Regions from separate parts of the Streptomyces sp. NPDC059816 genome, predicted to be linked through region 2. Evidence: riboswitches for the same ligand, from Rfam matches in the RefSeq annotation. Region 2 holds a riboswitch; the other holds the start of a gene.
What was found. Region 2 has a riboswitch for S-adenosylmethionine ahead of thrC (threonine synthase). Riboswitches for the same ligand answer to the same signal wherever they lie in the genome.

Region 1 (8,070 bases), on a different contig from region 2:
CCCGCCGAGGTCGCCCGGCGGGCCAAGCTGCACGGCCGCCCGGTGCTCGCCCTGGCCGGCACCCTCGGTGAGGGCGCCCACCAGGTGCGCTCCATCGGGGTGGACGCCTACGGGTCGATCCTGCCCGCGCCGGTCTCCCTGACCGAAGCACTGGGCCGCGGCGGCGAGTTCCTGACCGACGCGACCGAGCGCGCGCTACGGATGATCCAGCTCGGCACCCGGATGACCGAACACCCGCGTCAGGCGGCGGTGGTGGGGTCCGGCACGCAGCGGCCGTCCTCGGTGCGGTAGCGCCAGCGCGCACCGTCGGTGACCAACTCCCGTACGGCCCGCACGAACCGCTCCACGTGCTCGTCGGGGGTGCCCGCCCCGAAGCTGACCCGGACGGCGTTCAGCGAACGCTCTCCGGGTGCGGCCTCCGGGGCGCCGCACTCCCCCGGGTCCTGCGGGTCGGTGCCGAGCAGGGTGCGCACCAACGGGTGGGCGCAGAACAGTCCGTCGCGCACCCCGATGCCGTACTCGGCGGACAGCGCGGCGGCGAAGTGGGAACTGTTCCACCCGTCCACCACGAACGAGATCACCCCGACCCGGGGCGCGTCGTCCCCGAACAGGGACAGCACCCGTACCGCGGGCACCTCGGCGAGCCCGGCGCGCACCAGGTCGATCAACCGCTCCTCACGCGCGACCAGTCGGTCGAAGCCCGCCTCGGTGAGCGCCTTGCAGGCGGAGGCGATGGCGTAGGCGCCGATCACGTTGGGCGAGCCGGCCTCGTGCCGGGCCGCACTGTCGTGCCACTCGACGTCCACTCCCCCGTCGGCGCGCCGTGACACCTTCCGCGAGGCGCCGCCGCCGGCCAGGTACGGCTCGGCCACCCGCAGCCAGTCGGCGCGCCCGGCGAGCACGCCGGCGCCGAAGGGCGCGTACAGCTTGTGCCCGGAGAAGGCGATCCAGTCGACGTCGAGGTCGGCGACGTCCACCGGGTGGTGCGGTGCGAGCTGGGCCGCGTCGAGGACGATCCGGGCGCCGTGGGCGTGTGCGGCGGCGGCGAGTTCGCGCACCGGCCACAGCTCGCCCGTGACGTTGGACGCGCCGGTCACGCACACCAGGGCGGGGCCGTACGGGTCGCGGTCGGCGAGGGCCCGCTCCAGCGTGTCGACGGCCTCGCCGGGGGTGCGGGGCGCGTCGAGGTAGGTGACCCGGGCGTCGCGCCAGGGCAGCAGGGACGCGTGGTGCTCGGTCTCGAAGACGAAGACCTCGCAGTCGGCGGGCAGGGCGGCGGCCAGCAGGTTGAGGGAGTCGGTGGTGGAGCGGGTGAAGACCACGTCGTCGCCGTCCCGGCAGCCGAGGAACTCGGCGACGGTGCGGCGGGCGTTCTCGAAGAGGTCGGTGGAGAGCTGGGAGAGGTAGCCGGCACCGCGGTGGACGCTGCCGTAGTAGGGCGCGTAGGCGGCCACGTCGTCCCAGACCCGCTGGAGCGCGGGGGCACTCGCGGCGTAGTCGAGCGCGGCGTAGTCGACCTCCCCGCCGGTGACCAGGGGGACGGTGACGTCACGGCCGAGGACGGGCAGCGGGCTCTCGGTGAGGGACCCGACGGCGCCCGGAACACAGGCGGGGTCGGCGTGAGTGGTCGTGGTGGCGCGTGCGGACATGACGAACTCCCGGATGAGGCAGATGCGGTGGACCACGCATGAGCACCGCGGAAGGCGCGGCAGGGCACGGCTCGGCACCGGTGCGACACCCGGAGGCGACGACGGGGACCGGCCGGAGGCACGGCGTGGGTGAAGGAAAGGAACACACCGGACAGGGCGTGCGCGGAGGTGGGGCGCTGCGCCCTATCGCATTCGCTTGCTCACGAGACCGCTCCCTCGACGACCAGGACCCCTGGAGACGCGAGGGGTCCGCGCTTGCCGTAGACCTCGCTGCCTACGACCTGGTCTTCACCCGGGGCACCCCGCCACGGACGGAGGGTTGCCGGACAGCAGGCCGGGGCCGATGCGCTGTCACTCATGACCTGCGAAGAATCATGCCAGACGACCGGCGGAACGCACCAGCCCGTTCCGCATCCCGGACGCCACGGAACGCGACCGGCCGTCCCGCGGTGAGCGGAGCGGCCGGAAAGCTCAGGAAGGAACGGGTCAGGCGTTGCTGGCGGCCACCCAGCGGTCCAGGGCCCGGTGGGCCGCGCCCGAGTCGATCGACTCGGCGGCCCGTGCCATCCCCGCGCGCAGCTGGTCGGCCAACGGGGCGTCGCCCGGCGCCAGCGCCACCAGCGCCGCCGCGGAGTTCAGCAGGACCGCGTCCCGGACCGGACCGGTCTCCCCGGCCAGCAGCCGGCGGGCGACATCGGCGTTGTAGGAGGAGTCGGCGCCGCGCAGCGCCTCCACCGGGACGAGGTCGATGCCGACGTCACGGGGGTCGAAGGGCTGCTCGGCGACGGCTCCGCCGCGCACCACCCACACCCGGGAGGTGGCGGTGGTGGTGAGTTCGTCCAGGCCGTCGTCCCCGCGGAACACCAGGGCGGACGAGCCCCGCTCGGCGAGCACCCCGGCGACCACCGGAGCCATCCGCGCGTCCGCGACCCCGGTGGCCTGCGCCGCGACCCGGGCCGGGTTGGTGAGCGGGCCGAGGAAGTTGAAGACGGTGCGGATGCCGAGTTCCTTGCGGGCTGCGCCCACGTGCCGCAGCGCGGGGTGGAACTTCACCGCGAAGCAGAAGGTGATGCCGGCCTCCTCGGCGACCTCGGCCACCCGCTGCGGCGTCAGCTCCAGATTGACGCCCAGCTTCTCCAGCACGTCGGAGGCACCGCTCGCGGAGGACGCGGCGCGGTTGCCGTGCTTGACGACCTTCGCGCCGGTCCCGGCGACGACGATCGCGGACATGGTGGAGATGTTGACGGTGTGCGCCCCGTCCCCGCCGGTGCCGACGATGTCGACGCTCGGCCCGGGCACCTCGATGGTCCGGGCGTGCTCGTACATGGCGCGGACCAGGCCGGTGATCTCCTCGACCGTCTCGCCCTTGGCCCGCAGGGCGACGGCGAAGCCCGCGATCTGCGCGTCGGTGGCCTCCCCGCGCATGATCCGGTCCATCGCCCAGGCCGTGGCGTCGGCTCCCTGGTCCTCGCCCGACAGCAGCGCGTTCAGGACCTGCGGCCAGGAACGGACCGCCGTGGTGTCGCCTCCAGCGGGGGTCACAGCGCTCATGGGTCGCTCCTGGGTTGCGGGCCGTACGGGATCGGGCCCGTACGGCGGACGGTGGCGGACGCGCTGCCGCGCCCGTGGACGGGACCGGCCTGACCGGCGCCCTTCGCGCTCCACCCTATCCAGCTCCGGGGAGCGCGAAGAGCCCCGTCCGGGCAGTGGACGGGGCTCTTCGGGTGGCGACCGCCGGGACCCCCGCGCGGGGTCCCGACCGGGGGATCAGTGGTGGCCGTGGCCGTCCGTGATCTCCTTGTACTCCTCGGCGGTGGGCTTGGCGATCTGGCCCTGGTCGCCGTAGTAGCCCTTCGAGAGACGGGCACGCGCCTTCTGGAGGCGGGACACCTTGCGCTCGACGCCGTTCTCGTCGACCAGCGGGCCGATCTCCACCGGCTGGTACTGCTCGTGCTGGGTGAGCGTGTGCAGCGCCTCCTGGTTGAGCGGCTCGTGGATCTCGATGAACTCGCCGTGCGGCAGGCGCTTGATGATGCCGGACTCGCGTCCGTGCAGCACCTTGTCCCGGTCCCGGCGCTGGAGGCCGAGGCAGATCCGCTTGGTGATGATGAAGGCGAGGACCGGGGCCACGAAGAACCCGATGCGCACGAACCAGGTGATCGCGTTGATCGACAGGTGGAAGTGCGTGGCGACGAGGTCGTTGCCACCGCCGATCAGCATGACCACGTACCAGGTGATCCAGGCGACACCCACACCCGTACGGGTCGGGGCGTTGCGCGGACGGTCCAGCAAGTGGTGCTCGCGCTTGTCCCCGGTGATCCAGGACTCGATGAACGGGTACACCGCGATCGAGACCAGCACCAACGGGAAGACGATCATCAGCGGGATGAACACGCCCAGCACGAGGGTGTGTCCGGCGAAGTTGATCTCCCAGCCAGGCATCACCCGGATCAGGCCCTCGGAGAAGCCCATGTACCAGTCGGGCTGTGCGCCGGTGGACACCATGTCCGGCCGGTAGGGGCCGATCGACCAGATGGGGTTCAGGGTGACCATCGCGGAGATGACCGCGATGACGCCGAAGACCAGGAAGAAGAAGCCTCCCGCCTTGGCCATGTAGACCGGCATCAGCGGCATGCCGACGACGTTCTTCTGGGTGCGGCCGGGGCCGGGGAACTGGGTGTGCTTGTGGTACACGACGAGGATCAGGTGGGCCACGATCAGACCCGCCATGATGCCCGGGATCAACAGGACGTGGGCCGAGTAGAAGCGCGCCACGAAGTCGTGCCCGGGGAACTCCCCGCCGAACAGGAAGAACGCGAGGTACGTGCCGACGATGGGCACGGACAGGACCGCGCCCTGCATGAAGCGGACACCGGTGCCGGACAGCAGGTCGTCCGGGAGCGAGTAGCCGGTGAAGCCGGCGAACATCCCGAGGACGAACAGCGAGAAGCCGAAGACCCAGTTGACCTCACGCGGCTTGCGGAACGCACCCGTGAAGAACACGCGCATCATGTGCGCGAACATGCCGGCCAGGAAGATCAGCGCGGCCCAGTGGTGGATCTGCCGGATCAGCAGACCACCGCGGACCTCGAACGAGATCTTCATGGTCGAGTTGAACGCCTCGGAGACCAGCTGGCCCTGGAGCGGCACGTACGGGCCGTGGTACTCCACCTCGTTCATCGACGGGTGGAAGAACAGCGTCAGGTAGACACCCGTGACGATGATGATGACGAAGGCGTAGAGGCAGACCTCCCCCAGCATGAAGGACCAGTGGTCCGGGAAGATCTTGCGCATGTTGGCCTTGGCCAGGGAGTAGATCCCCAGCCGGCCGTCCGCCCAGTCGGCGACCCGCTCACCCGCGGGCGCTTTGTCCCGTCGGGTGGTCTCGCGGTCGTTGGTCGTCGTGGTACTCATCCGCGCTCCCAGAAGGCCGGACCGACAGGCTCGTCGAAGTCGCCGAGCGCCTCAAGGTAACCCTCCGAGTTCACGCCGATCCGCAGCTGCGGAAGCGCGTGGCCGGCCGGGCCGAAGATGACCCGAGCACCGTCGGAGAGGTCGAAGGTGGACTGGTGGCACGGGCAGAGCGCGTGGTGCGTCTGCTGCTCGTACAGGCTGATCGGGCAACCGACGTGGGTGCAGACCTTGGAGTAGGCGACGATCCCGTCGTGGGACCAGGCCAGCTCCTGCTTGTCCTTGATGTCACCGGGCTGGAGCCGGACGATCATCACGGCGGCCTTGGTGATCTCGGTGAGGAAGCCGTGGTCGTGCTCTTCGAGGCCCTCGGGCTTGACGAACGTCAGCGAACCGACGATGACGTCCTCGGGACGCAGCGGCTCGTTGGTGTTCATGTTGACGAGGAGCTTGCCCTTGGCCCACAAGGTGTGCCGCAGCTTGGTGCCGGGCGCGGGGCCGAGGCCGCCGAGCAGGACGACACCCGAGAGCGGGAACAGCGCCAGGGCACCGAACATCGTGTTGCGGATCAGCTTGCGGCGACCGAGCGCGGATTCCTCCGCCCCCTGTCGGAAGTCCGCCATCACCTTCGCCTTGACCTCCGGCGAGGCGGCGATGGGGTGACGCTCGTCGACGTGCTCCACGTCGGACATCAAGGTGCGGGCCCAGTGGACCGCGCCCGCGCCGATCAGGAACAGCGAGACGCCGAGGGTCCACCCGAGGGTGAAGTTCAGCGCGTTGATGTGCCCGATCGGCCAGATGTAGATCGACTTGTCGACCGGGATCATCACGTAGGCGACGATGAACGCGACCGTGCCGAGCATCGACAGCACGAACATCAGGGCGACGGTGCGCTCGGACCGCTTGGCGGCCCGCTCGTCGATGTCCTGGATGCGGTGCTCGTGCGGGGGCAGACCCGGGTCCGCGAACGGATTCTCCGTGTCGGCCAGGGCTACGGCGCCGTGGGCGTGGTCCTGCGCTGCGGGCAGGTTCTCTTCTGGAATGTCTTGGCTACTCATGACTTCTTGGCCTTTGCGGTCCGAGCGGCGACCCAGATGGCAGTGACGATCAGCGCGCCGAGACCGAAGATCCAGGCGAACAGACCCTCACTGACCGGCCCGAGGCCGCCGAGGTTCAGACCACCGTTGTGGACGGTCTTGTCACCGTTGACCGCGTTGACGTACGCGATGATGTCCCGCTTGTCCTTCTCCGGCATCGTCGTGTCGGGGAAGGAGGGCATGTTCTGCGGACCCGTCTGCATCGCCTCGTAGAGGTGCTTCGGGCTGACGCCGTCCAGGCCGGGCGCGTACTTGCCCTTGGTCAGGGCACCGCCCTGGCCGGTGAAGTTGTGGCACTGCGCGCAGTTGTTGCGGAACAGCTCGCCACCGTTGGCGATGTCCGCGCCCTCGGGGCTGTACTGCTTCTTGGTCGGGATGCTGGGACCGGCACCCATCGCGCCGATGTAGGCCGCGAGCTGGTCGATCTCGGCCTGCGTGTAGACCTTCTTCTTCTTCGGGGCCTGGGCACCCTGGGCCATCATGGGCATCCGGCCGGTACCGACCTGGAAGTCGACGGCGGCTGCGCCGACGCCCACCAGCGGCGGGCCGTCGGAACTGCCCTGACCGCCGGTGCCGTGGCAGCTCGCGCAGCCGACGGCGTACAGCTTCTTGCCCTCTTCGATGGCGAGGGACTGGGCGGTCTCGGCCTGCGCCTTGTCCGCCGGCGCGAACACGGCGTACAGCCCCCCGGTGGCCGCCAGCGCGAGGAGTAGGACGACGACAGCCGCCAGCGGGTGGCGTCGTCGTGCGGAGAGCTTTTTCACGGATTACCCCGGTGTCAGGATCTTCTGCGTCGATGCTTCGGGTGGTCGGGATGCGGCCCCGGCGGGGCGCCGCCCGATTACTTGATCAAGTAGATCGTGGCGAAGAGGCCGATCCACACGACATCGACGAAGTGCCAGTAGTAGGACACGACGATCGCGGCGGTCGCCTGCTCGTGAGTGAACCTTCTGGCCGCGTAGGTGCGCCCCAGGACCAGGAGGAAGGCGATCAGTCCGCCCGCCACGTGCAGTCCGTGGAAGCCGGTCGTCAGGTAGAACACCGAGCCGTACGGGTCGGAGGACAGCGAGAGGCCGTACTCCTTCACCAGCTCCACGTACTCGAAGACCTGACCACCGATGAAGATCGCACCCATGATGAAGGTCACGATGAACCACATCCGGAGCTTCTTCACGTCACCCCGCTCGGCGGCGAACACACCGAGCTGGCAGGTGAAGGAGGAGAGCACCAGGATCGTGGTGTTCGTCGCCGAGAACGGCAGGTTCAGGGCTGCTGCCTGTTCCTTCCAGAACTCGGGGCCGGTCACCGATCGCAGGGTGAAGTACATCGCGAAGAGGGCCGCGAAGAACATCAGCTCGGAACTCAACCAAATGATGGTTCCGACGCTGGTGAGGTTCGGTCGATTGACCGACGGGTGCGCGGGCCCGGTTTCTACTGTCGTTGCTGTCGCCACGACCGACATTATGTCGGTCGCTTATCTCGCCCTCACTCCGGGGGGTGCCGTTCGGTGTGTCCGCACGCCGTGCGCTGCCCGGATGGCCCATCGCGACGGTGTCCGAACCGGTGTTGACGAGGTGTCCGAGGGAGTAGCATCCGCCCCAACGGTTCCCGTCCCAGGCATCCCACAGCCCCGGGCCAGGCAGGCTCCGGAGCCCCCAAGCACTCGGAGGAACAATGCAGCCGACCGCCACGGTGCTGGTCTACAGCGACGACGCGAACACGCGGGAGCAGGTGCGGCTGGCTACGGGGCGCCGGCCGGCCACGGACGTGCCGCCGGTCGAGTTCATCGAGTGCGCCACGTTGCCCGCGTTGCTCAAGGAACTGGACCGGGGCGGGATCGACGCGTGCGTCCTGGACGGCGAGGCGGTTCCCGCGGGCGGCATGGGCGTGTGCCGCCAGATCAAGGACGAGGT
Region 2 (8,070 bases):
TCAGGGGCGCGGGGAACTGCGCAAAACACCAGCGCACCGCACAGAAACAACGCACCCGCAGGGAAGCGCACCAAAGGGGCGCGGGGAACGGCGCGAGCACCCCCCACGCACCCGCGGACGAACGAGACAGGAACGCCCGAGGGCGGCACCCCACCAGGGGGTGCCGCCCTCGAACCGAGACGCGGAGTCCGAGCCGAAGAGGCTCAGAAGTCCATGTCGCCACCGGGCATACCGCCCGGCGCGGCAGCCGCAGCCTTCTCCGGCTTGTCAGCGATGACAGCCTCGGTCGTGAGGAACAGCGCAGCGATCGACGCAGCGTTCTGCAGCGCGGAACGCGTCACCTTCGCCGGGTCGAGGATGCCCTCGGCGATCATGTCGACGTACTCACCGCTCGCGGCGTTGAGCCCGTGACCCGGAGTCAGGTTGCGCACCTTCTCCACGACGACGCCACCCTCAAGGCCGGCGTTGACGGCGATCTGCTTCAGCGGAGCCTCAAGCGCGAGCTTGACGGCGGCGGCACCGGTGGCCTCGTCGCCCTCCAGCTCCAGCTTCTCGAAGACGGCGGCAGCCTGGAGCAGGGCCACGCCACCACCCGCGACGATGCCCTCTTCGACGGCGGCCTTCGCGTTGCGAACGGCGTCCTCGATGCGGTGCTTGCGCTCCTTGAGCTCGACCTCGGTCGCGGCACCGGCCTTGATGACGGCCACGCCGCCCGCGAGCTTCGCCAGGCGCTCCTGGAGCTTCTCGCGGTCGTAGTCGGAGTCGGAGTTCTCGATCTCGGCGCGGATCTGGTTGACGCGACCGGCAACCTGGTCCGTGTCACCGGCACCGTCGACGATGGTGGTCTCGTCCTTGGTGATGACGACCTTGCGGGCGCGGCCCAGGAGGTCCAGGGTCGCGTTCTCCAGCTTGAGGCCGACCTCCTCGGAGATGACCTCGCCGCCCGTGAGGATCGCGATGTCGCCGAGCATGGCCTTGCGGCGGTCGCCGAAGCCCGGGGCCTTGACGGCGACGGACTTGAAGGTGCCGCGGATCTTGTTCACGACCAGGGTCGACAGGGCCTCGCCCTCGACGTCCTCGGCGATGATCAGCAGCGGCTTGCCCGACTGCATGACCTTCTCCAGGAGCGGCAGCAGGTCCTTGACGTTGCCGATCTTGGAGTTGGCGATCAGGATGTACGGGTCGTCCAGGGACGCCTCCATACGCTCCATGTCGGTGGCGAAGTACGCCGAGATGTAGCCCTTGTCGAAGCGCATGCCCTCGGTGAGTTCCAGCTCCAGACCGAAGGTCTGGGACTCCTCGACGGTGATGACGCCTTCCTTGCCGACCTTGTCCATGGCCTCGGCGATGAGGTCACCGATCTGGGTGTCGGCGGCGGAGATGGAGGCGGTGGAGGCGATCTGCTCCTTGGTCTCCACGTCCTTGGCCTGCTCCAGCAGGGCAGCGGAGACGGCCTCGACGGCCTTCTCGATGCCGCGCTTCAGGGCCATCGGGTTGGCACCCGCGGCAACGTTGCGCAGACCCTCGCGCACCAGCGCCTGGGCGAGGACGGTCGCGGTCGTCGTGCCGTCACCGGCGACGTCGTCCGTCTTCTTCGCGACCTCCTTGACCAGCTCGGCGCCGATCTTCTCGTAGGGGTCTTCGAGCTCGATCTCCTTGGCGATGGAGACACCATCGTTGGTGATCGTGGGGGCGCCCCACTTCTTCTCAAGGACGACGTTGCGGCCCTTGGGGCCGAGGGTGACCTTGACGGCGTCGGCGAGCTGGTTCATACCGCGCTCAAGGCCGCGCCGCGCCTCCTCGTCGAACGCGATGATCTTGGCCATGTGAAGTGGTCCTCCCGGACTGAAGGGGGTCCTACCCGCGCCCTGACGAGAGCGTGGGAGCGGATGGTACGGACCGCGCTGGCGCCCGCGACGGACGACCTGCGACACCGGGCGAAATCCTTGCCCCACCCGGCCCGCGGGCCTCACCGACCCGGTCCTTCGTAGCACTCTCACTCGTAGAGTGCTAACGCCAATGATTAGCACTCGACAGGTGCGAGTGCAAGCGGCTTGGCGTTTTTCGGCGACCCCCCGAGGGCTCCACCGCAGGTCAGCGGCGTTCCGCTCCCCCAACGCACAGGCGCGTTCCCTTGCGGGGCGCGTTGTCTCCTGCGGGTGCGCCGTGGTTGCTCGCGCAGTTCCCCGCGCCCCTTCGGTGCGCTTCCCTGCGGGTGCGTCGCCCGGTGCGGGTGCGCTGTTGTTTTGCGCAGTTCCCCGCGCCCCTGAAGGGGGGGCGCTACCCAGCGTCGTCGCCTGACCCGAGGCGGGCCCCGTTAGGGGCGCGGGGAACTGCGCGAGCAACCACCCCGCACCCGCGGACAAGGACGCACCCCACGGGGCACCCGCCCGGGGGCACGGGGACGGCGCGAACGGCGCCAGCGCACCCGCACGGGCAATGCGGAGGGTCCGCACCCCTGCCGGGTGCGGACCCTCCGTAACGTCGCAGCCAGTCGACGCGCGGCTCAGACGGCCACGCGGACCATATCCGCCTGCGGCCCCTTCTGACCCTGCGAGATCTCGAACTCGACCCGCTGGCCCTCTTCAAGGGTGCGGTACCCGTCCATTTGAATCGCGCTGTAGTGGACGAAAACATCCGCACCACCGTCGACCGCGATGAAGCCGTAGCCCTTCTCCGCGTTGAACCACTTGACGGTGCCCTGAGCCATGCCTAACTCCCCTATTACTGGCCCTTGCACAGGACCGCACTTCGCGGACCCGGGTCATACCTCCACCCCCCAACGGTTGGGGGTGTGCGCCGGAACGCGTCGACCGCCGCTGAATGTATCTGTCCAACTGCCGTCTGCAACAGGTCAACTGGACGAGAAATCCGGGCGCGACGCATCGGAGATGTCCAGATAATTGACTGGAATTCAGGGCAAGTCGGGCCCAGCAAATGCCACAAAGGGGCTAATTCGGTAATGCTCTTTGGCTACTTCTTGTCGCCGCGCGGCCGAGAAGTCATATGTGTGAAGGACAAGCGCGCGAGCCATTTCCCCAACCCTATCGCGTTCAATCCTATGGAATGACCCCCTCCGCTTCTCTTGCGGAGGGGGTCATCACGGTGACGCAGCGTCAGGAGCGCCGGGCCCGCGGGGCGGCGGCCCGGAGTGCAGGATTAACCGCCGGCGACCGCGGGGATGATCGACACACCGGCGCCGTCGGGCGTGGCGGTGCCGAGGCCCTGCTCGAAGCGGACGTCGTCGTCGTTGACGTACACGTTCACGAACCGGCGCAGCTTGCCCTGGTCGTCCAGGACGCGCCCCGCGATGCCGGCGTGGTTCTTCTCCAGGTCGGCGATCACCTCGGCGAGGGTGGCCCCCTCGGCGGGCACCTCGGCCTTGCCGCCGGTGTAGGTGCGCAGAATGGTCGGGATACGGACGTTGACGCTCATGGGGCGGCCTTTCCGGTCGTTTCCGGCGAGACGGTACAGGGACGTACGGCAATCACGTACGGGGATCACGTACGGGGATCACGTACGGGCCCGGCGGGGCGGGCGGACCCACCCCGCGGGCGCGGCAGGCTGGTGTCAGCCGGTGGCGAGGCCGGCGTCGCGGAACGCGTCGAGGTCCGGCCGGATCGTCGCGGTCGGTCGGGCCCGGTCCGCCACCGCGTCGAGGGTCTTGAGCCCGTCGCCGGTGTTGAGGACGACGGTCGACAGCGAGGGGTCGAGCAGACCGGCCTCGATGAGCTTCTTGGTGACGCCGACGGTGACCCCGCCCGCGGTCTCCGCGAAGATGCCCTCGGTCCGGGCGAGCAGCGAGATCGCGTCGACCACGGCCGCGTCGTCCACGTCGTCCACGGCGCCACCGGTGCGGCGGGCGATGTCGAGCACGTACGGGCCGTCCGCCGGGTTGCCGATGGCCAGCGACTTGGCGATGGTGTCCGGCTTCTGCGGGCGGACCACGTCGTGACCGGCCTTGAAGGCGGCGGAGACCGGGGAGCAGCCGGTCGCCTGGGCACCGAAGATCTTGTACGGCTTGTCGGCGACGAGCCCGAGCTTGATCAGCTCCTGGAGCCCCTTGTCGATCTTCGTGAGCTGCGAGCCGGAGGCGATGGGGATGACCCACTGGTCCGGGATCTCCCAGCCGAACTGCTCGCAGATCTCGTACGCCAGCGTCTTGGAGCCCTCGCCGTAGTACGGGCGGAGGTTGACGTTGACGAAGCCCCAGCCCTCGCCGAGCGGGTCACCGATCAGCTCGGAGCAGAAACGGTTCACGTCGTCGTAGGTGCCCTCGATCGCGACGAGCTCGCCCCCGTAGACGGCCGCCGTCACGACCTTCGCCTGCTCCAGGTCGTGCGGGATGAACACGCAGGAGCGCAGGCCGGCGCGGGCCGCGGCGGCGCCGACGGCGCCGGCGAGGTTGCCGGTGGAGGAGCAGGAGAGGGTGGTGAAGCCGAAGGCGCGCGCGGCTTCCAGGGCCTGGGCGACGACGCGGTCCTTGAAGGAGTGCGTCGGGTTGCCGGAGTCGTCCTTGACGTAGAGGCCGCCGGTCACGCCCAGTTCGCGGGCGAGGTTGTCGGCCTTGACGAGCTTGGTCCAGCCGGGGTTCAGGTTCGGCTTCTCGGCGACGTCGGCGGGGACGGGCAGCAGCGGGGCGTAGCGCCAGATGTTCTCGGGACCGGACTCGATCTGCTTGCGCAGGGCCTCGGGGTCACCGAGCGGGAGGTCGTAGGCCACTTCGAGGGGGCCGAAACACAGCTCGCAGGCGAAGATCGGGCCGAGTGCGAAACGTTCGCCGCACTCGCGACAGGAGAGCGCTGCGGCGGGACCGAGATCGACGGCCGGGTCGGCGACGTCGGGAGCAGCGGCGGTGGAAGCAGCGGTCTGAACAGCCATGGAGGGGAGGCCCTTTCTCCTCATCTTCCCCGTGGCGCGCTTCGCCACGAGACGGAATTGGCACCTTCCCGAGTCGGGAGCCTCGCGGGTGATGTCGCCGACGATCTTCGGCGGACGGTCACGAGAACCGACTGGAGGGTTGCCGGGGCTTCAACGGGCCGTATCCCTCTGCCCCTCTGGATGAGCGGTATGTGGTTGTCAGCGAGACGGCCCCCGACATGCGACGGTCATCCGCGTTGTTCAAGACTGTAACCGAAGGCCAGGACAGTTGAGATAGTCGTCCGCACCGCGAGATGGATCACAGTAGGGAGCCGTAGACCGTGCTGGAAGAAGTCGAGGACTGGCTGAGCAGGCGTTCTTGGTCCGTGGCAGACCGTTCGCCGCACCAGCTCACCGCGGCTAAGCGGGCCTCGGGCACCACGGTCAGTGTGGTGCTGCCCGCGCTGGACGAACAGGCGACGGTCGGCCGAATCGTGTCCGTGATCCGCGAGGAACTGATGACGGGGCCGGTGCCGCTGGTCGACGAGCTGGTGGTGGTCGACTCGGGCTCCACGGACCGGACGGCGGAGGTCGCGGCGGCGGCCGGGGCGCGGGTGGAGCACCGGGACGCGATCCTGCCGAGCCTGCCCGCGCTGCCCGGCAAGGGCGAGGTGCTGTGGCGGTCGCTGCTGGTGACCCGCGGTGACGTGGTGTGTTTCGTGGACGCGGACCTGCGCGAGTTCTCCGCGGACTTCGTCACCGGGATCGTCGGGCCGCTGCTCACCGAACCGGACGTGCAGTTCGTGAAGGCGATGTACGACCGGCCGCTCGGCACCGCCGTCGCCGGGGGCGGGCAGGGCGGCCGGGTCACCGAGCTGCTGGCCCGCCCGGTGCTGAACATGCACTGGCCCCGGCTGGCCGGATTCGTGCAACCGCTGGGCGGCGAGTACGCGGCCCGCCGCTCGCTGCTGGAGCAGCTGCCGTTCCCGGTGGGGTACGGGGTGGAGCTGGGGTTGCTGGTGGACGCGCTGCACACGGTGGGGCTCGATGCGTTGGCGCAGGTGGACGTGGGGGTGCGGCGCCACCGGCACCAGGACGGGCAGGCGCTGGGGCGGATGGCGGCGGCGGTCTACCGGACGGCGCAGCTGCGGTTGGCGCGGGGGCACCTGATGCGGCCCGAGCTGACGCAGTTCGAGCGGGGTCCGCGGGGCTTCGAGCCGCGCACGTACGCCGTCGACACGGAGGAGCGTCCGCCGATGGCCTCGGTGGCGGAGTACGCGGCGCGGCGCGTGGCGTGACCGGGTAGGCAGGCGGGGCGCTCGCCGGGTGCGGCGGTAACGGGCGGGTGCGGCGGTAGCGGGCGAGTGGCGTAATCGGCTGCGGTGAACGGCGCACGGGGGCGGCGCGGTCCCGCGTGGCGCCCCGGAGCGCCCCCACCGACTGCCTAGATTGTCAGCTCATGCGCACATTCCTCCGTATTTTTATGTTTTCCTCACACGGGGTGGGTAAGGGGTCGTGTGGTGGCGTCCGGCGGTTGGCTGTGTGGACGGCAGGGGTTCTCGCGGCATCGGCGCTCACCGTGACGTCGGCTCCGGTCGCGTATCCGGTGGGACCGCCCCGCGCGGACGCCACCCCCGCGCCCGCGCTGGAACGCCGGACGACCCGCCCCGTGCGTGACGGGTTCTCGCCGTACCTGTACGGCGGGCTGGTGGTGTCCCTGGGCGCGGTCGGCGGACTGCTGGTCGCGACGGTGCGCAGCAAGTCCGCCTCCGGACGGCGACTGCACGTAACCGGGGTGTGAGCGGAGGGGTCGTCGTATACGACCGGCGGACGGCCGTCGGACGAGAGACGGACGACCGGCGACAACGGGCCAGGGGCTGCGCAGGGCGTGCCCGGGGCCACGTTTGAGGGTTCACCGGGTGGGCGAGGTATCGCCGTATGGGTTTCTCTCAGGGTGGGCAGCGCACCACGAGCACCACGGGCGCCGCGGGTGCCACGGTCCTCGTGGCGTCGAACCGCGGTCCCGTCTCGTACGCGGTGGCGGACGACGGCACGCTGAACGCCCGCCGCGGCGGGGGCGGACTGGTGTCCGGGCTCTCCGCGATCGGCCCCGACGCGGACGCGGTCTGGGTGTGCGCCGCCCTCGGCGACGGCGACCGCGAGGCGGTCCGCCGCACCGGTGGCGCCCTCGATCCCGCGGACACCGGCGGACAGCGCGTACGCATGCTGGACATCCCGGCGGACGTGTACGCCGACGCCTACAACGGCATCGCCAACTCCGTGCTGTGGTTCGTCCACCACATGCTGTACCAGACCCCGCTGGAGCCCGTCTTCGACGCGGAGTTCCGGGCCCGCTGGGCGTCCTACGAGGCGTACAACGCGGCCTTCGCCCGGGCGCTCGCCGACGAGGCCGCCGAGGGCGCCGCGGTCCTCGTCCAGGACTACCACCTCGCACTGGTGCCCGGACTGCTCCGGGAGCTCCGGCCGGACCTGCGGATCGGCCACTTCTCGCACACCCCCTGGGCACCCGTCGACTACTTCCGGCTGCTCCCCGACGACGTGGCGGAGCAGCTGCTCCGGGGCATCCTGGGCGCCGACCGGGCCGCGTTCCTCACCCACCGCTGGGCGGACGCGTTCACCGCCTGCTGCCGGGAGGTCCTGGGCGGCACCGGCACCACCAGGACCGGGGTGCACGGCCTCGGTGCGGACGCCGACTTCCTGCGCGAACGCTCCCACCGGGCGGACGTGGACGAACGGCTGCGCACCCTGCGCGAGCAGATCGGCACCGGGCCGGACGGCTCCCCGCGGCGCACGATCGTCCGGGTCGACCGCACCGAACTGTCCAAGAACATCGTGCGCGGGCTGCTCGCCTACCGCGACCTCCTGGAGCGCCACCCCGACTGGCGCGGCCGGGTGGTGCACCTCGCCTTCGCCTACCCGTCCCGGCAGGACCTCGCCGTCTACCGGGACTACACCGCCGAGGTGGCCCGGGTCGCCGAGGAGATCAACTCCACGTACGGCACGGAGGGTTGGACCCCGGTGCTGCTGCACGTGGAGGACGACTTCGCCCGCTCGCTCGCCGCCTACCGGCTCGCGGACGTGGCGCTCGTCAACCCGGTGCGGGACGGGATGAACCTGGTCGCGAAGGAGGTGCCCGTGGTGTCCGACCGGGGGTGCGTCCTGGTGCTGTCCCGGGAGGCCGGCGCCTTC

Region 1: linked by a shared signal. The riboswitch ahead of ACFV88_RS04040 (aminotransferase class V-fold PLP-dependent enzyme) and the one ahead of thrC (threonine synthase) in region 2 are both predicted to bind S-adenosylmethionine.

The regions. Positions count from the first base shown of each region.
Region 1 covers NZ_JBHWIQ010000002.1:318,890-326,959, forward strand. Annotated here, with positions in the region: gene ACFV88_RS04035 (glycerate kinase) at 1-291, shown strand, start outside; gene ACFV88_RS04040 (aminotransferase class V-fold PLP-dependent enzyme) at 240-1,649, opposite strand; SAM riboswitch class IV at 1,896-2,012, opposite strand; gene trpD (anthranilate phosphoribosyltransferase) at 2,136-3,200, opposite strand; gene ACFV88_RS04050 (cytochrome bc complex cytochrome b subunit) at 3,417-5,063, opposite strand; gene ACFV88_RS04055 (Rieske 2Fe-2S domain-containing protein) at 5,060-6,118, opposite strand; gene ACFV88_RS04060 (c-type cytochrome) at 6,115-6,921, opposite strand; gene ACFV88_RS04065 (heme-copper oxidase subunit III) at 6,999-7,619, opposite strand; gene ACFV88_RS04070 (hypothetical protein) at 7,832-8,070, shown strand, end outside.
Region 2 covers NZ_JBHWIQ010000008.1:99,758-107,827, forward strand. Annotated here, with positions in the region: gene groL (chaperonin GroEL) at 204-1,826, opposite strand; gene ACFV88_RS13215 (cold-shock protein) at 2,507-2,710, opposite strand; gene ACFV88_RS13220 (MoaD/ThiS family protein) at 3,160-3,435, opposite strand; gene thrC (threonine synthase) at 3,571-4,881, opposite strand; SAM riboswitch class I at 4,899-5,068, opposite strand; gene ACFV88_RS13230 (glucosyl-3-phosphoglycerate synthase) at 5,202-6,158, shown strand; gene ACFV88_RS13235 (hypothetical protein) at 6,440-6,661, shown strand; gene ACFV88_RS13240 (trehalose-6-phosphate synthase) at 6,799-8,070, shown strand, end outside.